4 regions of the Alteromonas sp. ABH4_457 genome follow, and region 3 is predicted to be linked to each of the others. Evidence: predicted binding sites of a transcription regulator. Region 3 holds the regulator's gene; each other region holds the start of a gene.
The links. Region 3 encodes sigma-54, which starts transcription at its own class of promoters, with help from an activator protein. Its sites were predicted from a motif close to GTTGGCACGNNNNTNGNNT; they were not measured.
Positions count from the first base shown of each region.

Region 1 (5,093 bases), on a different contig from region 3:
TTTTTCGTGACCGAAAAGTTCTGATTCCACGAGGTCTGCCGGGATGGCTGCCATATTCAGTGCAATGAACGGATTGGCCGCACGGGGGCTGTGACGGTGCAGGGCATGAGCAACCAGCTCTTTACCTGTACCGGACTGACCATTAATCAGCACGCTGATGGAGGAGCGGGACAACCGGCCGATGGCACGGAAAACTTCCTGCATGGCCGGCGCTTCACCGATAATTTCAGTAACCGCTTCATCCTGAGGTACCTGATTTTGCCGGCTCTGTTCCCGTGCATGGGCCAGCGCCCGCTGCACCAGCGTAACGGCTTCGTCGATATCAAAGGGTTTTGGCAGGTATTCAAACGCACCACTCTGGTAGGCATTTACAGCACTGTCTAAATCAGAATGCGCGGTCATGATGATGACCGGAATGAGCGGGTCAGTATTATGTACTTCCCCCAGCAGTGTCATGCCGTCCATCTGAGGCATACGGATATCTGAAACGATAACCTCAGGGCGCTGACCACTTTGTAATTGCAGTAAAAGATCTTCAGGATTCTCAAAACTCAAACACCCGATATTGGCTGCCTGTAATGCCTTTTGCAGAACCCAGCGGATTGAGCTGTCGTCATCTACAATCCATACGGATTCATTATTCATTATCCGACTCCTTTCTGGGGACAGGGAGATATAGCGTAAATTCGGTGTGGCCCGGATGGCTGTCTACCTCAATTTTTCCGCCGTGGTGATTTATTAATGTTTGTGCAATAGACAGGCCCAGCCCGCTTCCGTTCTGCTTGCTGCTGACCATGGGATAAAAAAGGGTGTCTCTGATTGCGGCGGGGATACCCGGTCCGTTATCAATGATCTGGATTTTGGCCACCAGAGAGTGCCGCTTACCCAAAATGGTCATTTGTCTGTCTATACGGGTAACAAGCCGTATTTGCGGTGATGGTGTTTTCGCTTCTGTGAGCGCTTGAACACTGTTTCTTAAAATGTTCAGCACCGATTGCTGAATCATGTCCTGGTCTACTTTCAGATCCGGAATACTCGGGTCGTAATCGCGGATGATAGTGATTGGGTTATCTGAGTCGACCCTCATCAGGCTGCGCACTTTCTCAAGCGCCTGATGGAGATTACTCCACTCAAGCCTTGGCAGCGCGTTGGGTCCGAGCAAACGGTCAACCAGGTTTCGCAGCCGGTCTGATTGCTCGATGATCATCTGCGTGAATTCATTATGGTCGGGATTTGTCAGCTCTTTTTCCAGCAACTGGGCAGCACCGCGAATTCCCCCTAAGGGATTTTTAATTTCATGGGCGAGGCCGCGGATCAGTTCTCTGGCGGCATCGTGCTGGGCATTTTGCTGATTTTCTCTGGAGATGCGGCGTTGCTGGTCGATACGGCGCACCTCAAACATCAGTTTAGGGCCGTCATCGGTATTCAGGTTAGTGACAGTGAGATCAGACAATACACAACGCCCGTCTTTGAAGCACAGACGTAAATCGTTTTCAGTAAAGTCTTCGCCATGACGAATTGCCGCCCGCAAACGGGCATCATTGATGGCGTTCGGCACAAAAAAGTCCGATAGCTTGTGTCCGGAGAGCTGCTTCACCCCAGTTTCGAACAACGCTTCCCCTGCGTGATTGGCATAAACGATTTGCAATCGTTCGTTGACCATTACCAACGCTGTGTTCAGGTTGTTCAATAAATGGTTTGTTTCAAACTCGGTGGCTTGCATGCCGAGCATTCCTCATTTGCACTTTTATAGTGCATTATAGTTTAACGCGTTCAAACGGTGTTGATTGCACCAAAATAAAATTTTCTGATGAACCCGCATGGTGCGCTGGCTGCGCCACCAAAGAACGCTAATTGTTATTGATAAACACTGATGCCTGATGCAAATAAAGTGTTTGCTGAGGAGATGATGCAAGAGTCTTGCCCTTATTATCAATTATGTCTATATGATAAGTGTGGGCGCCACGGTCAATGCCGGCGAGGTTAAACTTACCGCTACTGTTGATGCGGGTTGGCTGGCCGTCGAAAGTAAGGCGGTAACGGCCACGGAAGGCCGGGGTGGTAGCGGCTGTTATAGAAAACTGACCGTTGTTATTGCGGATTGTGGCTTCCGGTTCCGGAGAGGAAATGGATACTTTATAGTTGGGCTGTTTGTCGCGGGATTGCGTCTGTTGCGTGGCTTTGATGTCGGGGCTGTCTGCAACATTACTGGTATTGGCTTCGAACTCAAGGGTCTCTGCGCCGTCCTGTGGCACGTCTGTATACAGAACGGTACCGTCTTCTTTCACGACTTTATAAATTGTTTGTGACTGTACTGAAGGCACGAATAAAGCGGTGACAAGCAAAATGCGAAGTATCATCGGACACCATTTTCACAACGAAAGAATTCTCAGTCTAGCAAAAGCCGGGGCGAAAAAAAGCCCGCAGATGCGGGCTTTTTCAAATCAAATCAGCGAATGGCTTATACGCTGTAGTACATGTCGAACTCAACAGGGTGAGTAGACATGTTCAGAGTCGTTACTTCTTCAGACTTCAGACCGATGTATGCATCGATCATGTCATCAGTCATAACGCCACCGGCTTTCAGGAAGTCACGGTCGTTGTCCAGCGCTTCCAGAGCCATTTCCAGTGAGCTGGCAACAGTTGGGATTTCTGCTGCTTCTTCTGGTGGTAAGTCGTACAGGTCTTTATCCATAGAGTCACCAGGGTGAATCTTGTTGATGATACCGTCGATACCCGCCATTAACATAGCAGTGAAGCCCAGGTAAGGGTTACCAGTCGGGTCAGGGAAACGTACTTCGATACGACGCGCTTTATCGCTTGTTACGTAAGGAATACGGATTGACGCAGAACGGTTACGTGCAGAGTAAGCCAGCATAACCGGTGCTTCAAAGCCTGGTACCAGACGCTTGTACGAGTTAGTAGAAGCGTTAGTGAATGCGTTGATTGCACGGGCGTGCTTGATGATACCGCCGATGTAGTACAGCGCTTCTTCAGACATACCAGCGTACTTGTCGCCTGCGAAGATGTTTTTGCCATCTTTAGCGATAGACTGGTGAACGTGCATACCAGAACCGTTGTCACCAACCAGAGGCTTAGGCATGAATGTCGCAGACTGACCGTATGCATTTGCAACGTTGTGTACAACATACTTATAGATTTGAACTTCGTCAGCTTTCTTAACCAGCGTGTTGAAAGCACAAGCGATTTCGTTCTGACCAGCAGTTGCTACTTCGTGGTGGTGAGCTTCAACGACCAGACCCATTTCTTCCATAACCAGACACATTGCGCCACGGATGTCGTGTGCTGAGTCTACTGGTGGAACCGGGAAGTAACCGCCTTTTACGCCAGGACGGTGAGCAAGGTTACCGCCTTCGAATTCTGCACCGGAGTTCCATTTTGCTTCAGAAGAATCGATCTTGAAGAAAGAACCCGCCATGTCAGTGTGGAATTTCACATCGTCAAACAGGAAGAATTCTGGCTCTGGACCGAAGAAAGCAGTGTCACCGATACCAGTAGACTTCAGGAACTCTTCTGCACGACGTGCAACAGAGCGAGGGTCACGGTCGTAGCCTTCCAGGGTAGACGGCTCAACGATGTCACAACGGATGTTTACCTGAGTTTCTTCTGCGAACGGGTCAACAACGCAAGATGCTGCGTCTGGCATCAGGATCATGTCTGATTCGTTGATGTGTTTCCAACCAGAAATTGAAGAACCATCAAACATCTTACCTTCTTCAAAGAACTCGTCATCGACCAGACCTGCAGGGATCGATACGTGTTGCTCCTTACCTTTAGTGTCGGTAAAGCGTAAGTCTACAAATTTAGCTTCGCTTTCTTTGATCAGCTCTAATGCCTTTTCTATTGACATCGTGTCCTCCGGATTTATTAGAATAAACGTGGAATGAACAATTTCACTCCAAAATAATTGAGAATCATTAAAGCTATTTTCATGCCACTTACATGAAGACGGTAAAACGCGGCTTAGCAGGCAGTAGCACAAAAATCCACAAACGCAAATGCACTATAATGGTGCGGTGAAGCTCTATTTTGGTGCGCAAGGGTGTTTTGATTCATCGGGTTCTATCGGACTGCTGAACATTATTAAGCCGTGATTTATCCGTACCGGAATGATTCGAACCGGAGCAGAAGAATAAAGGCTGTGACAATGCAGAAATTGCAGTATATGAAGATAAGAACTGATGCTTAGACTAGAACAAAGCAAACCCGGATACTAGTAGGATCATTGATAAAACATTGGAATAAATTAGATCCGCACACAATCCAGAAAAGTGTCACAAAGAAAAATAAAAAAAGATGCGCAAAGCGAAAGGAATTTCTGTACAATCCGCGCACATTTTACTATTCCGTTTTAGCAATCAAATCTGCCTGATGTTTTTCTTACATCTGCAACGCTGATTTCCAAGGCTTTGACCCAATGACCACTGATATTAATAAATTACGCAATATCGCGATTATCGCGCACGTTGACCATGGTAAAACGACTCTGGTTGACAAACTGTTACAGCAATCCGGTACGCTGGAAAGCCGTGGCGAAGCCCAGGAACGGGTAATGGACTCTAACGACATCGAGAAAGAGCGTGGTATTACCATTCTGGCGAAAAACACCGCCATTAACTGGAATGACTACCGCATCAACATCGTAGACACCCCGGGACACGCCGACTTCGGTGGTGAGGTAGAGCGTGTAATGTCGATGGCTGACTGTGTACTGCTGCTGGTTGATGCGCAGGAAGGTCCTATGCCGCAAACCCGTTTCGTAACGCAAAAAGCGTTTGCTCAGGGTCTGAAGCCAATCGTAGTAATCAATAAAATTGACAAGCCGGGTGCACGTCCTGACTGGGTAATGGATCAGGTTTTTGACCTGTTCGATAACTTAGGTGCGACTGATGAGCAGTTAGACTTCCAGGTTATCTATGCATCAGCACTGAATGGCTGGGCATCAATGGATGCAGACACCAAAGGCGAAGACATGACGCCACTGTTCCAGTTAATCGTGGATCAGGTTGAAGCGCCAAATGCAGACCCTGCCGGTGCATTCCAGATGCAGATCTCTCAGCTGGACTACAACT
Region 1 is NZ_JBSWXN010000001.1:203,015-208,107, forward strand. Features, by position in the region: gene glnG (nitrogen regulation protein NR(I)) at 1-645, opposite strand, end outside; gene glnL (nitrogen regulation protein NR(II)) at 638-1,723, opposite strand; gene ACXAGR_RS00800 (DUF4124 domain-containing protein) at 1,851-2,360, opposite strand; gene glnA (glutamate--ammonia ligase) at 2,462-3,871, opposite strand; gene typA (translational GTPase TypA) at 4,439-5,093, shown strand, end outside.
Region 1: a site for sigma-54 is predicted at 3,942-3,960, ahead of glnA (glutamate--ammonia ligase). Genes of this name have one in related genera too.

Region 2 (5,093 bases), on a different contig from region 3:
GCATTATCAATACGAACTGGGATGCCATTATGCCACCGCCGCAGGGGACGGGTCGCGCCAGTTATCTTACTGCCGTTACGGAAGTGGATAAAGAGCTGGTGGAAATTCTGGACGTAGAAAAAATTCTTAACGAAATTTCTCCCCTCAAAGCCGAGGTTAGTAAAGATGTTATCGCCGGGCTGGATACCACTGCTCAGGAAGATAAGATTATATTCATTGCCGATGACTCTTCAGTTGCCCGCAGTCAGGTGAAAAAAGCGCTGACGGCACTGGGACTGAAAATGGAGCTGGCTAAGAATGGCCTGGAAGCATTGAACCGTCTCAAAGAGATTGCTGCTGAAACCGGCGACGTTACAGATAAAGTGGGCGTACTGGTTTCCGATATAGAAATGCCGGAAATGGACGGATACACACTGACGGCTGAAATTAAAAACACCCCCGAATTGCAGAAATTAAAAGTGGTTCTTCACACGTCATTAAGCGGGGTATTCAATCAGGCGATGGTGCAAAAAGTCGGTGCCGATGATTTCATTGCAAAATTCCATCCTGATGAACTTGCTACTGCTGTAGGTAAATGGTTGTCTAATTGATTGACGAGGCCAGGGAAGCTTGAAAAATAAAGAAGTGTCTGCCGACAGTTACCGTCAATTCGGAACTTTTCTGCAGCAACAGTGTGGCATTTCATTAGGCGACAACAAGCAATATCTTGTCCGTAGCCGCTTGTCGTCTTTGATGTACGAATACGACTACGACAGCCTGGACGGACTGATTGCAGCTGTGGTACGGGGTGGAAACCGTAATTTGTTGCAATCCGTTCTGGATGCCATGACCACCAATGAAACTCTCTGGTTTCGTGATAATTATCCCTACGAGTTACTTATTAATAATATCTTGCCGCAGTACGCCAGTGAAAATCGCCGGTTGCGGATCTGGAGTGCTGCCTGTTCCTCAGGACAGGAGCCGTACTCCATCGCTATGTCAGTACTGGAATTTCAGCGGCAAAAACCCGGCGCTTTAAGAGCAGGTGTGGAAATTACCGGCACAGATTTGTCGTCGGCCATGCTGGAGAAGTGTAACAAAGGTGTGTATGACGAACTTTCTCTGGCCCGCGGGTTATCGGCAGAACGCCGTCAACGCTATTTCTCTCCCAACAGTGAGGGGATGGTTCAGGTCAATGAGGAAGTACGCAGAATGGTTTCTTTTAAAAGCCTGAATCTGCTGCACAGTTATACGGCCCTGGGTCGCTTTGACATCGTATTTTGCCGTAATGTACTGATCTATTTTCCGGCAGATGTGAAACAAAAGATACTGCAACAAATTGCCGCCCAGATGCAGCCCGGGGGGATTTTGTTCCTCGGCGCTTCCGAATCTATTGGTGAAGCCGGATCTCACTTTACCATGGTGAAGTGCCATCCCGGCCTTTACTATCAAAGAAATAAATAATCTCCTGACGCCCCGCCCGGGGCGTCAAAAAATACTTGGCACTTCATTTGCAAAGTTTTCAACAATAAGAAAACGACGATTCATACTCTGAGTCTCTTTTTAATTCGATGTTGTTGAAATCTTTGCCTGTGGAGTGTTTTACATGGCCATCAACCTAGACAATCTGACCGGTTTCCATAAAAAAGCGCTGGATATCAGAGAGCAGAAGATGGAAGTGATTGCCGGTAATCTGGCAAACGCAAACACCCCCGGCTACAAAGCCCGCGATATAGACTTTAAGCAAGCCATGGAAAGCGCCCGCAGTGAACAGCGCCAGGGTTCTTTGCAACGCACTCATGAAAATCATATTGGTGGCGGTCTCAATATCAACAGCTTCGACATCGATTATCGAATCCCAAATCAGCCCGACACCGGGGACGGCAACACCGTTGAAGTGCAGGCTGAAAGAAATGCCTTTCTGGATAACGGAATGAGATACCAGGCAACCCTGCAATTTCTCGAAGGAAAACTGAAAGGTATGAAGAAGGCCTTAAGTGGAGGGCAAAGTTAATGAGCCTGTTTAATGTCATGTCCATTTCCGGTACCGGTATGGAAGCAGAAAGTGTTCGTCTGAACACCACCGCCAGTAACATTGCTAATGCTAACAGTGTCAGCAGCAGTTACGAAGAAACCTACAAGGCACGCTACCCGGTTTTTGCCGCAGAACTTGCCAGAGCATCTGATGAACAGAGCAAAGGCGTGGGTGTTGAGGTTAAAGGTATAGTGGAAAGCGATGCACCTCTGCAAATTGAGTATGCACCGAATAACCCCATGGCTGATGAAAACGGTTATATCTACAAGCCCAACGTCAACATTGTCGAAGAAATGGCAAATATGATGTCTGCTTCGAAAGGCTATGAAACAAACGTTCAGGTTGCTGACACAACCAAACGTATTTTCCGTCAGGTACTGCAGCTTGGTCGCGGTCAGTAATAGCGCTGAGCAGAGGGTATTTTCGTGAGTACTATTTCAAATACGACCGGCTTAAATTCAGAGCTCTACTGGCAGGAAGAAGGTGTAGCTGTTGCCGATGGCAGCGAACAGCGCCTGACCCAGGAAGACTTCTTCTCACTGCTTACCGAGCAGCTGGCGAATCAGGATCCAACCAAACCGGTGGATAACGATCAGATGGTTGCCCAGATGACATCTTTTACGATGGCAGACGGGATCTCCCAGTTGAATGAAAAGTTCGAATCCTTTGCCGCGTCTATGACCTCCAACCAGGCATTGCAGGCTTCCAGTCTGATTGGTCAGCAGGTGCTGGTAGAAGGTAATGTAGGCTATATGGCAGAAGAAGGTGCCGGCTTCAGTGGCGTACTGGTTAACGAACAGACCGTTCAGGATCTGAAGATCACCATCGAGAATCAATATGGTGAAATTGTTAAGACCATTGATGCGGGAACGCAGGCGGCAGGAAATATCCAGTTTAACTGGGACGGAACAGACACAAACGGCAATCCTATGCCGGCCGGAGAATATGTGGTTAATGCTAACGGCACCGTCGACAATGAAGGAACATCTGTTCCTACTGCTATTAACCGGCAGGTAGGCAGTGTCAGCATGACTGGCAGCAGTCAGGGCATTATTTTGAATTTGGCGGGTGATGTGAGTATCAATCTCAGCGACGTCATCCAGATAGGCAGTTAACAGGAGAAAGAGTTATGTCTTTTAATATTGCACTTAGTGGCGTTGCAGCCGCGCAGAAAGATCTCGACGTAACCGCCAATAACATCGCGAACGTCAACACGGTGGGCTTTAAAGAGTCCCGCGCAGAATTTGGTGATGTCTATGCATCGTCATTGCTGGCAGGCGGTAAAACAAAAGTCGGTGACGGTGTTTTGACACAAGATGTGGCACAGCAGTTTTCTCAGGGTAGTTTACAGTTTACTAATACTTCTCTGGATCTTGCGATCACAGGTAACGGCTTCTTTGCCACGGTGCCTGAAATCACATCACGGGACTTCTCATTTACCCGTGCCGGACAGTTCAAGCTGGATGAAGATAACTTCGTGGTTAACAGTAACGGTGACAACTTATTAGGGTTTCCCGTAAATACAGATGGCACAAGTTCATCTGTAGCATTAAGTACTACTATCCCCGTACGCATTCCTGACTCATCCGGTTCGCCGCAACAAACAAGCGAAGTGGATATCCGGATGAACCTGCCGGCAGGGGATCAGGCACTAGACCCTACATTATTTAATCCGGACGATCCGCTGACTTATAACGCGGCCACATCAGTCACCGTTTACGATTCACTGGGTGACAGCCATGTAATGACTTACTATTTCATCAAAGACCCGGCGGCTACAACCACTAATGACTGGTATGTTGCTACTGCCATTGATGACAATCTCGTCGATCTGGTGAACTCTGACGGGACTAACTCAGACCCGGCAACGGCGACTAACGTGGTGGGTACTGCAAGTGGTTCAGCAGTCACCGTGGCGAAAATGTCTTTCAGTCAGGGCGGTGATTTTGTGGGCATTGAATCGCCGGATGGTGTGGCTCAGACTAACCTGAAGATTCAAACAGAAGCCTTAGGTGGAACTATTTTGTCAAACGGTTCTGATCCGTCACAACAAATTGCAATAGACTTTAACCTTGATCCGACGGGAGCAACCACCAACGAACCGACGCAGTTTGCGTCAGCGTTTGAGGTTACTTCACTGGAACAGGATGGTTTACCGGTTGGCCGTTTAACGGGTATTGATATTGGTGCCGACGGTCTGGTTCGGGCAACCTTTTCGAACGGTACTTCTGAGCCTATTGTAAGGGTTGCGCTGGTGCGCTTTTCAAATGAGCAGGGCCTGACCCAGCAAAGCAGCACCCAGTGGAAAGAATCAATCGCTTCCGGTGAGGCACTGGCAGGTGAAGCCACAACCGGTACCTACGGTGAAATTAACTCATCAGCTCTGGAGCAGGCGAACGTTAATCTGACTACCGAACTGATTGACCTGATTATCGCTCAGCGTAATTTCCAGGCAAACTCACGGGCGCTGGAGGTCAATAACCAGCTGAACCAGACAATTCTGAATATCCGTTAATACGTCAGTGGTATGACATTCAGGCAGGCCGGTTTTCCGGCCTGTTTTATTTCCGCAGCGGGGCGTTCACTCACATTCTGCACGCTGAAATTTACCCTCCGCCCGTGTTGTCAGGCCAGGAAACTTTGTCAGCAGACCGTCAAACTTTCCCATCTTTACGTCAATTTACTTTTGGCATTTGAATTGCAGTTGTCACTGTAAGGTTCATTAAAACGTCAAAAGTCAGTCATGGATAAATTACTCTATATTGCTGCAAGCGGTGCCAAGCAAGACCTGCTGGCTACCGGAGTGCGCGCCAATAATCTGGCTAATGCGCAAACCACAGGTTTCCGTGCACAGCTTGAACAGGCCAGAGCTATGCCGGCATACGGCGAAGGGTTGCCGACCCGCGTATTTTCCATGACTGAAAGCCCGTCTAATAACTATGAGTCCGGTGCAATGGTGCAGACCAACCGCGACCTGGATGTTGCTATTCAGGGAGACGGCTGGTTTTCCGTTCAGGGCGCCGACGGACAGGAAGCTTACAGCCGTGACGGCAGCTTTCAGCTTGGTGCTGACGGTATG
Region 2 is NZ_JBSWXN010000005.1:200,043-205,135, forward strand. Features, by position in the region: gene ACXAGR_RS13650 (chemotaxis protein CheV) at 1-590, shown strand, start outside; gene ACXAGR_RS13655 (CheR family methyltransferase) at 610-1,443, shown strand; gene flgB (flagellar basal body rod protein FlgB) at 1,586-1,993, shown strand; gene flgC (flagellar basal body rod protein FlgC) at 1,993-2,415, shown strand; gene ACXAGR_RS13670 (flagellar hook assembly protein FlgD) at 2,440-3,129, shown strand; gene flgE (flagellar hook protein FlgE) at 3,144-4,529, shown strand; gene flgF (flagellar basal-body rod protein FlgF) at 4,758-5,093, shown strand, end outside.
Region 2: a site for sigma-54 is predicted at 1,478-1,496, ahead of flgB (flagellar basal body rod protein FlgB). Genes of this name have one in related genera too.

Region 3 (5,093 bases):
GTGGGGGAGGGCTATGCCGTTACCTATACCTGTGCTGCCCATTCGCTCACGGGCCAGCAGGCTACTTAACACGGTGGCTTCATCAACATCGGGGTTATTTTTAGCTGCAATCCCGCTGATGATTTCGAGAATGCGTTTTTTGCTATTGCACTGGACCGCACACTCGGTGCGGTCCAGGCTGACTATGGCTTGTATATCCATGAATTCAATTAGTGCTTTTTAAGCTTTTCCTTGTGTTTCAGGACCTGCCTGTCGAGCTTATCGACCATGCTGTCAATGGCAGCATACATGTCCTGATTTTCGGAAGAGGCGAAGACTTCCGCGCCGCTAAGATGAACCGTTGCTTCTGCTTTTTGGCTAAGCTTTTCAACATTTAAAATAACGTGCACATTTGATATGTGGTCAAAATGACGTTCCAGTTTGCTGAACTTAGTATCGACATAATTACGCAAAGAATCAGTGATCTCAATGTGATGACCAGAAAGGTTGATTTGCATATTTCGTCTTCCTTATTTTGAGCAGCCTTAAGTTAGATAAGGCTTTTGCGTTGGTTAGACGGCGGGATCGACAAGGATTCCCGGTACTTTGCTATTGTTCGCCGGGCAACCATAATGCCTTGATCGGCCAACAACGAAGCAATCTTGCTGTCACTCAGTGGCTTGCTTGGCTTTTCAGCGGCAACCAGCTTTTTAATCAGGGCGCGAATCGCTGTAGATGAACACTCACCACCTGATTCAGTGGCAACGTGGCTGGAGAAGAAATACTTCAACTCGAAAATACCACGGGGCGTGTGCATGTACTTCTGCGTTGTTACCCTGGAAATAGTAGATTCGTGCATATCTACCATTTCTGCGACATCATTCAGCACCATTGGTTTCATCATTTCAGGGCCATGCTCAAAAAAGCCCATCTGTTGCTGAACAATACAATTTGCTACTTTCAGCAGCGTATCGTTCCGGCTCTCAAGGCTCTTAATAAACCATTTTGCTTCCTGCATGTGAGAGCGGATAAATTGTGAATCACTGCTGTTTCTTGCTTTACGGCTCATTGCAGCATACTGCTGATTAACACTGAGCTTAGGCAGGCTGTCGGGGTTTAATTCTACAACCCAACGGCCATTTTTCTTCGCAACCGATACATCCGGAATGACATATTCGGGTTCTTTCGTAATTAATGCACTGCCCGGACGGGGATTAAGCGTTTGCAGCAAACGCATCGCTTCCCGTAACTGATCTTCTTTCAGGCGGGTTTTACGCATTAACGTACGGTAATCTTTACTGCCTAACAGATCGGAATGCTCTCTGAGCAGTAGTTTGGCTTCTTCCAGCCACGGTGTTTCCGGTGCAAATTGCGCCAGCTGAACTAACAAGCACTCCTGCGGTGTGCGGGAGCCGGAACCGAGAGGATCAAATAGCTGAATACGTTTAAGTACGCACTCAACCTCATCTTCTTCTACGGGCTCTTCCATATCTTCACTGTTTACGCTTTGCAGAATGTCGTCAACGGTAACCGTTAGATAGCCGGACTCATCAATGGAATCGATGATCGCCAGCGCGATGGCGCGGTCTGTGTCAGAAAAAGGTGTCAGACGCATTTGCCACAGCAGATGGTCCTGAATATTTTCGGTGGTTTCACCCTGAAAGATTTGTTCATCATCACCCCCGGAAGGGCCGGGCGCGGGGGCAGAAGACGCAGAAATGTACTCATCCCAGGTACTGTCGATGGGCAGCTCATCCGGTAAATCATTCTTTTCCAGTGCTTCACCGGTATCCATGCTGTCAGAAGATGAGGCTGTTGCAGACTCTTGCATGCTGTCATCATTGTCGATGTTATTTTTCTCAATTACATCGTTGTCGGAGCTGTCGTCGACTTCCAGCAAAGGATTAGAATCGAGAGCTTCCTGAATTTCTTGTTGTAAGTCCAGCGTAGACAACTGCAATAGCTTGATCGCCTGCTGAAGCTGAGGCGTCATTGTTAGTTGTTGGCTAAATTTTAACTGTAAAGATGGTTTCATCTACGTCTTATATAAACTCTAAAAAGGACATCCGGTTGTAGCGGTGTGAGTGCCGGTGGCGAAATCTCCGCTAAATGCTCATCCCGATATCTTAACTATAGCCTGAATTGCTCACCAAGGTATACATCACGAACTTTTTGATTACTTAATACCTGTTCTGCGGTGCCCTGAGCAATCAGTTCTCCATGACTGACGATATAGGCCTCTTCACACACATCAAGGGTTTCCCTGACATTGTGGTCGGTGATGAGGATACCGATACCTCTGTCCCGTAAGTGCTGAATGATCTTCTTTATATCATTAACCGAAATCGGGTCAACTCCGGCGAAGGGTTCATCGAGCAAAATAAATTGCGGATTGGCTGCCAGTGCGCGGGCAATTTCAACCCGGCGGCGTTCGCCACCCGACAAACTCATACCTGTACTATTACGTATATGGTTAATATTAAATTCATCAAGTAGTGCATCCGCTTCCTGTTCACGTTGATGACTTTTTAAGTCTTTACGCGTCTGTAATATCGCCATGATGTTTTCATGTACGGTCAGCTTGCGGAAAATGGATGCCTCCTGGGGTAAATAGCCAATTCCCCGGCGGGCACGTTCGTGCATTGGCTGGTGCGTCAGCTCCTGCTCATCAATGAGGATTTTGCCTTTGTCCAGTGGCACAAGACCGACAATCATGTAAAACGTTGTGGTTTTACCTGCACCGTTAGGACCCAGCAGACCTACTATCTGTCCGGTAGAAACCGATAAACTAACGTCACGGACGACCTGGCGTGATTTATACGACTTTGCCAGGTGAGTCGCACTCAGGGTTGCCATGTAACTCAGTTACCCTCGTTTTCGTTGCTGTCTGAAGTCTTGTTCTCTTCCTTCAGCTCTTTAACTGTGTCAGGACGGAAAACCGTGGTTACCCGGCCGTTGCTGTTACTTTCACCGCCGGTTGCCAGAAGTTGCTCTTTTGACATGTCATAGGTGATGCTATCTCCCTGGACCATGCTGGTATCTTGCTGGATTTTCGCATCACCTTGCAAGGAAATAAGTTGTTTGGCTACTTCGTAGCGAATTTCATTTGCGCTGGCTTTTACTTTTGCGCCGTCATCCAGCGTTTGAGAATAAGTGGCTGGTTTTCCGCGGGCAATAAAAACCTCTTTCCCTTCGCCTTCACTGGCGATGGCTTCAACTTCATCTGCGGCAATGATGAGTGAACCCTGGGTAATCTTCACATCGTCTTTAAAAACCGATTTCTTCTTTTTACCGTCAATAAACTGTGACTTAGCATCCACGGTAATAGGCTTTTCAAAATCACCGGAGCCGGCCATTGCCTCACCGGCAGCAGCAAGCAGCGCTATTGCTGCGAAAAGGCTAACTGCCCGGGGAATAAATTGTCTGCACATGATCAATTAACTCATATTGTTGGGTACGCAGGTTTGCATTGAAACCGTTACTTTTAATGATGGTCTGTACACCGCGTATATCTACCGGCTGGTCTGAAGTCATGGTTTTGTCATCCAGATTCACCTTAATAAAATTGGTTGTGATGGTCTGGATAAACTCTTCAGGGTTCAGGCTTTTTATCAGCACATTGTCTTCCAGCTGGATCAGGTCATCGTTGTAGAGTGTGCCTTCATCAGCGGTGACTTGCCATGGGGCCTCGTCATCATTCACATAGACAGTGTATTTGGGTTGGTCGAATAACACAAAGCCTAGTTGGTCGTAATGCTCCATAGAGGCGGCAAAGACTTCGTGGTTGAGTTTGCCTTCTTCGTTATACAGCGTAGTTGTCAAATTCTTTGCTTTATAGGCAGGGCGTAAAGCGTCTGCTCCGGCTTTTTTCGCCGGTGCTTGCTCTTCTGCCATCCAGACCGGAAGGTACATCAGCAGCGCCATAACAAACAGCGCAGAAATACTGATCCCTAAACGGTTCATACGCTGGCCCCGTGTATGGTGTCCAGCGTGCCGAGCGCCTGTAAAATCACATCACAGACTTCCCGTACTGCGCCGAATCCACCATTTTTTGTGGTGATCCAGTTCGCTTCGCGGGTGACGGCCGGATGGGCATCTTTCACCGCAATTTTTGTTTCGGCAAACCGGTACATGCCAAGATCCGGCATATCATCACCGATGGCTGCAACCTCTGATGGCGCCAGATTCAACTTTTCGCACAACTGAGCCATAGCCGTGGCTTTATCTTCCTGACCCTGAATAATGTGCTTCACATTCAAAGCGGTCATGCGATTCTTTACAATGGCCGAGTCGCGGCCGGTAATGACAGCAACGTCCACACCACTGTTTATTAATGCCTTAACGCCATAGCCATCGCGGGTGTGAAAGGCTTTTAACTCTTCACCATTGTTGCCAAGATAAATTCTGCCGTCAGAAAATACGCCGTCGATATCACAAACGAGCAGTTTCAGCCCTTTGAGTTTTTCAAACCGCTCTTCACTGATCACACCGTAAAAAGTGACTTCATGTCCCATCAGAGAACTCCTGCTTTAAGCAACATATGCATGTTGAATGCGCCCACGGGGTGATCATTTTCATCCACCACCATCAGCGCACTGATCTTGTGTTTTTCCATTAAATTTAACGCTTCCACTGCCAGTGTACCGGAGCGGGTAGTTTTCCCGCCGCGGGTCATAACATTGGCTACCGGAGTGGTATGAATGTCGGTTCTGGCGTCCAGAATTCGTCTCAGATCGCCGTCGGTAAAAATACCGCCGAGTTTGCCGCTGTCATCTGTAATACCTGTCATTCCCAGACCTTTAGAAGATATTTCCAGCAGAGCCTGTGAAATGGTCGCGGCAGACGATACAAGAGGAAGAGCGTCGCCGGTCAGCATGATATCGCCCACTTTGAGTAACAGTTTCCGGCCCAGACTGCCGCCCGGGTGAGAGAGGGCGAAATCATCTGAAGTAAATCCTTTAGCATCCAGCAGTGCAATGGCCAGCGCGTCACCCATTACCAGGGTTGCTGTAGTACTAGAGGTCGGTGCAAGCCCCAGCGAACAGGCTTCTTTTTCCACACTGACATTGAGTACCACATCGGCATGCTGGCCGAGGGTGCTTGATTCGCTATTC
Region 3 is NZ_JBSWXN010000008.1:355,213-360,305, forward strand. Features, by position in the region: gene ptsN (PTS IIA-like nitrogen regulatory protein PtsN) at 1-201, opposite strand, end outside; gene hpf (ribosome hibernation promoting factor) at 210-497, opposite strand; gene ACXAGR_RS21505 (RNA polymerase factor sigma-54) at 530-2,014, opposite strand; gene lptB (LPS export ABC transporter ATP-binding protein) at 2,110-2,835, opposite strand; gene lptA (lipopolysaccharide transport periplasmic protein LptA) at 2,841-3,410, opposite strand; gene lptC (LPS export ABC transporter periplasmic protein LptC) at 3,379-3,942, opposite strand; gene kdsC (3-deoxy-manno-octulosonate-8-phosphatase KdsC) at 3,939-4,493, opposite strand; gene ACXAGR_RS21530 (KpsF/GutQ family sugar-phosphate isomerase) at 4,493-5,093, opposite strand, start outside.

Region 4 (5,093 bases), on a different contig from region 3:
ACAAAGTACGTGTACAAACCGACGGTGGTCTGAAAACCGGTCTGGACGTTATCAAAGCAGCCTGTATGGGTGCTGAAAGCTTCGGTTTCGGTACTGGTCCGATGGTCGCGTTAGGCTGTAAATACTTGCGAATTTGTCACCTGAACAACTGTGCGACAGGTGTTGCAACTCAGGATCAAAAGCTGCGTGAAGAACACTTCATCGGCTTGCCTGAGATGGTAATGAACTACTTTAAGTTCATTGCTCAGGAAGTGCGGGAACTTATGGCCGCAATGGGCGTACGTAAGTTCGATGAACTGGTAGGCCGCACTGATCTGTTGAAAGTTATCGACGGCATTTCAGCGAAACAAAACAAACTGGATCTGTCACCACTGCTGGCAACCCCGGTTGAAGGCGAGCATACCCGTCTGTTCTGTTCAGAAACCACTAACCAGCCGCTGGATAAAGGTGAGCTGAATGCGAAGATTCTGGACGATGCCCGAAACGCTGTGCGTGAAGGCAAAGGTATCCGTCTAAGCTACCCAATCCGCAACACTGACCGTTCAGTGGGCGCCATGTTGTCTGGTGAAGTCGCCAAACATCACGGAAACCATGATATGGAAGATGTGCCGGTTGAAATACAGTTTACCGGTACTGCGGGCCAGAGCTTCGGCGTATGGAACGCAGGTGGTCTGCACATGCGTATTGAAGGTGATGCCAACGATTACGTGGGTAAAGGTATGACTGGCGGTAAGCTGGTTATCTATCCGCCTAAGAACATCAGTTTCGATGCACATAACAGTGCCATCATGGGTAACACCTGTCTGTACGGTGCTACCGGCGGTAAACTGTTTGCTGCCGGCCGTGCCGGTGAACGTTTCGGTGTGCGTAACTCAGGCGTAACCGCCGTGGTTGAAGGTATCGGTGACAACGGTTGTGAATACATGACCGGTGGTATTGTTGCTGTACTGGGCCCGGTTGGCGTTAACTTTGGTGCCGGTATGACAGGTGGCTTCGCTTACCTGTACGACGAAAACGGTGACCTTGATAACCGCGTTAACCCTGAACTGGTTGAAATCATGGATATTGGCGACAAGGCCATTCTGTCAGAGCACTTACGTGGTCTGATTAACCAGCACTATGAAGAAACAGGCAGTGAACACTCATTGTCATTGCTGACGAACTTTGCTGAGTCGGTAAAACGCTTTAAGTTAATTAAGCCGAAAACCAGTGACGTTAAAAACCTGTTGGGCCATATCAGCCGTTCGAGTGACGAGCTGCGGATCCAGGCGCAATAAGAGAGGTAGGTGAAGTAATGGCTAAAAATGTATACCAATTTGTTGACGTTGAACGGATTGACCCGCCGAAAAAACCTATCATGGTGCGTAAGGGTGAGTTCGCTGAAATTTATCAACCGTTAACGCAATCACAAACCGAAGGCCAGGCAGACCGCTGCCTGGACTGCGGTAACCCTTATTGCGAGTGGAAGTGTCCGGTTCACAACTACATTCCGCAGTGGCTGAGTCTTGCGAATGAAGGTCGTATTATTGAAGCGGCAGAACTTTCTCATAAAACGAACAGCTTGCCGGAAGTTTGCGGCCGTGTCTGTCCGCAGGACCGTTTATGTGAAGGTGCCTGTACGCTGAATGACGAGTTCGGCGCTGTGACTATCGGTAGTATTGAAAAATACATCACCGACACCGCCTTCGAAATGGGCTGGCGTCCGGATATGTCTGACGTAGTCTGGACAGACAAGAAAGTCGCTATCGTTGGTGCCGGTCCTGCAGGTCTTGCCTGTGCAGATATTCTGGTACGTAACGGTGTGAAGCCGGTTGTTTTCGACAAGTACGAAGAAATCGGCGGCCTGTTAACCTTCGGTATTCCTTCGTTCAAGCTGGAAAAAGACGTAATTAAACGTCGTCGTGAAATTTTCACCGAAATGGGTGTGGAGTTCAGACTCAATACTGAAATCGGTAAAGATATCGACTTCCAGGCGCTGCTTGATGAATACGATTCAGTGTTCCTCGGTATGGGTACGTACAAGTCCATGCAAGGCGGATTCGACAATGAGCACGTTGAAGACGTTTTCGATGCCCTGCCGTTCCTGATTGCGAATACTAACCGTGTAATGGGGCTGGAAAAAGATCCTGCTGATTTTGTCGACATGAAAGACAAAACCGTTGTTGTGCTGGGTGGTGGTGATACCACTATGGACTGCGTACGTACGTCTATCCGTCAGGGCGCAAAACGCGTAATTTGTGCTTATCGCCGTGATGAAGAAAGCATGCCCGGTTCACGCAAGGAAGTACAGAACGCGAAAGAAGAAGGTGTGGAATTCGTCTTCAATGTACAACCGCTGGATATCGCGCTGACCGGTGAAGGCACTGCAGCCGGTGTTAAACTGGTTAAAACTGAAATGGGTCCGCCGGACATCAACGGTCGTCGTCGTCCTGTTGAGGTGGAAGGTTCAGAGCACGTGCTTGAAGCGGATGCGGTTATCATCGCCTTCGGTTTCCAGCCAAGCCCTGCCAGCTGGTTTGCTGACTACGGTATTATCCTGGATGAAAAGGGTCGTGTTATCGCCCCTGCCGGTGGTAAGTACGCTTATCAGACTGCTAACCCGAAAATCTTCGCCGGTGGCGATATGGTTCGGGGCAGTGATCTGGTTGTAACCGCCATTGACGAAGGCCGTAAAGCGGCCGACGGCATCATGGATTACCTCGGCGTTTAATACGGCTCAAAGCAAAAAAACGAAAGCCACGGGATGAGAATTCCGTGGCTTTTTTCGTTTCTGAAGATCAACCGCCGATACTTGAGTGTGTGCCGGTATACCTATGCTTTATTGCCGGTTAAGGGGTTCTTGCCTATAGTTTTACTCATCTGTTAAGCATCCATTCCGCTTAATAAAGGGAGAGTAAAAATGAACAAAAAGACGTGCAGTATGATTGCAGCGACTCTGCTGTGTACGGCTTCGTTATCTGTGGCTGCAGCGCCTGACACATCCGCCTGTCCGGCAGACTTTCACACGCTGACCATGCCGGATGACGCAAAGCAATGTCAGGTTTTCGACAGCGGACTGCCTGCCACGCTGGTGTTTTATTCCGCGACACCACAGCAAACACTCATCGACTACTACACGGCGCAGTATCCCGGTATGCAGGTCGCAGCAACAGTACAGGGCAGAACGTTACTCACTGCAGCTAACGACAGTGTGCGGGTTATCATTTCCCCTGATCACGAAGGTTCTCAGGTAGATATGATGATTGTTAAGGCCAACTGAGACCTGTCAGCCTCTTCCCAGCTCCTCTGTGCCGGACGCTCTCCCGACCTTGCAAATTTTTAGCGGTCTGGCACTTCCTTTGCAAAATCCAGCTTGTTGACTAATTCACGACACAAAACGTCACTTTTTTGACGTATGTGATTTTGCTTTCGCGGGGATCAATATGGAACTGGCTATAATTTTAATGATGTTACTGATTGTGGTGGCTCTGGGCGCCATGAAATTGTCGGACAGCGGTGTAAGCTTTCCTTTTCGCAGTAAACCTCAGCTGTTCACACCGGTAGAACATAATTTTCTGAAACTGATTGAGCAGGCGGTGGGCCGTGAATTCCGCATCGTCTGCAGGGTACGCCTGAGCGATGTACTGGCAGTAAGAGCTAAAGCCAGTAAAAAACAAGGCTCCAGCGCCATGTCACGGGCGTCGTCAAAGCAACTGGATTACGTATTATGTGACCGCGACGACATGACGCCTGTTATGGCTATCGACCTTGTTTATAACGATGGCAAGAACAAATACAAATCCCAGCGCGACTTTTTTGTCAGCGGCGCGCTGGATGCAGCAGGATTGCCTCATGTGCGCATTAAGGTGAAAACCGGTTATACCACTGAAGAGATCCGCGAATGTATCGAAAGCAAGCTGGTGCCTTACCGCCGCAAACAGCAACGTATTGCACAGGCGCCGACGCTTAACCCTGCACCGAATAAACGCCCGACACGTCCGGTGCGTTCAAGCCGGGCAGCGGCTGCTTAATTTACCTTTTACTCTCCGGGTCGGTATTCTCCCCAAGGTACCGACCCATTTTCCCCTAATTTCTGTCAGTTTCTTCACTTTCATATTACCATTAACAATCATGACTTAACGGACCCGCGCACACCCAGTTCGCCGGGCGGTACATCGACGGAACATATTTATGAAAATCGGTATTCTTGGCGCAATGGATCAGGAAATTGCACTGTTACAGGCATCTCTGACAGATTGTGAAACCCGACAGTGGAAACATCTGACCTTTTACACCGGCACCCTGCATGGCGCTGAAGTCGTGCTGGTAAAATGCGGTATTGGTAAAGTTGCTTCAGCCCTTGCCACAACAGCACTTATCGAGCAATACACGCCTGATTATGTTGTTAATACCGGTTCAGCCGGCGGCTTCGATCCGGCGCTGAATATCGGTGATGTGGTCGTCGGCAGTGCAGTGAAATATCACGATGTGGATATTACCCATTTTGGTTATGAACTTGGGCAATGTGCCGGTATGCCGCCACAATACGACTGCGATCCCCGGCTTGTTGAAGCTGCTACCGCCGCGGCACAGGACATCACCCATATCCAGAACACCACTGGCATGATTTGTACCGGCGATTCCTTTGTCGGTTCAGATGAAGCGGCACAGAAAATTAAAGACACTTTTCCGGCAATGAAGGCCTGTGAAATGGAAGGCGCAGCCATCGGACAAACCTGTTTTATGCTGGAAACACCGTTTCTGGTGATCCGTTCTTTGTCTGATATCGCCGGCAAGACATCATCAGTGTCCTTCGAGGCATATCTGGAAACCGCAGCGAAGCACTCTGCTGAACTGGTTATGGGAATGATTGCCCGTTTAGCCTGAGCATAGTGTTAAGCATGGACGCCCTGCTCCACAGCCCCTTATTACAAAATCTCGCCCTGCTGTTGGTGGTTATCGCCATCGACAGCCTTTGGCGCTGGCCTCCCAAATACCACCCGTTAACCGTATTCCGCCTGCTGGCGGCCGGGATGGCGACAAAAGTAAAACCCAAATCCACTGACAGCCCTTCCCAACACCGGATATCCGGCGCACTGGGTGCCATTGTACTT
Region 4 is NZ_JBSWXN010000001.1:227,836-232,928, reverse strand. Features, by position in the region: gene gltB (glutamate synthase large subunit) at 1-1,277, shown strand, start outside; gene ACXAGR_RS00930 (FAD-dependent oxidoreductase) at 1,295-2,710, shown strand; gene ACXAGR_RS00925 (hypothetical protein) at 2,900-3,259, shown strand; gene ACXAGR_RS00920 (DUF2726 domain-containing protein) at 3,423-4,010, shown strand; gene ACXAGR_RS00915 (5'-methylthioadenosine/adenosylhomocysteine nucleosidase) at 4,171-4,866, shown strand; gene ACXAGR_RS00910 (cobalamin biosynthesis protein CobD/CbiB) at 4,881-5,093, shown strand, end outside.
Region 4: a site for sigma-54 is predicted at 3,326-3,344, ahead of ACXAGR_RS00920 (DUF2726 domain-containing protein). Genes of this name have one in related genera too.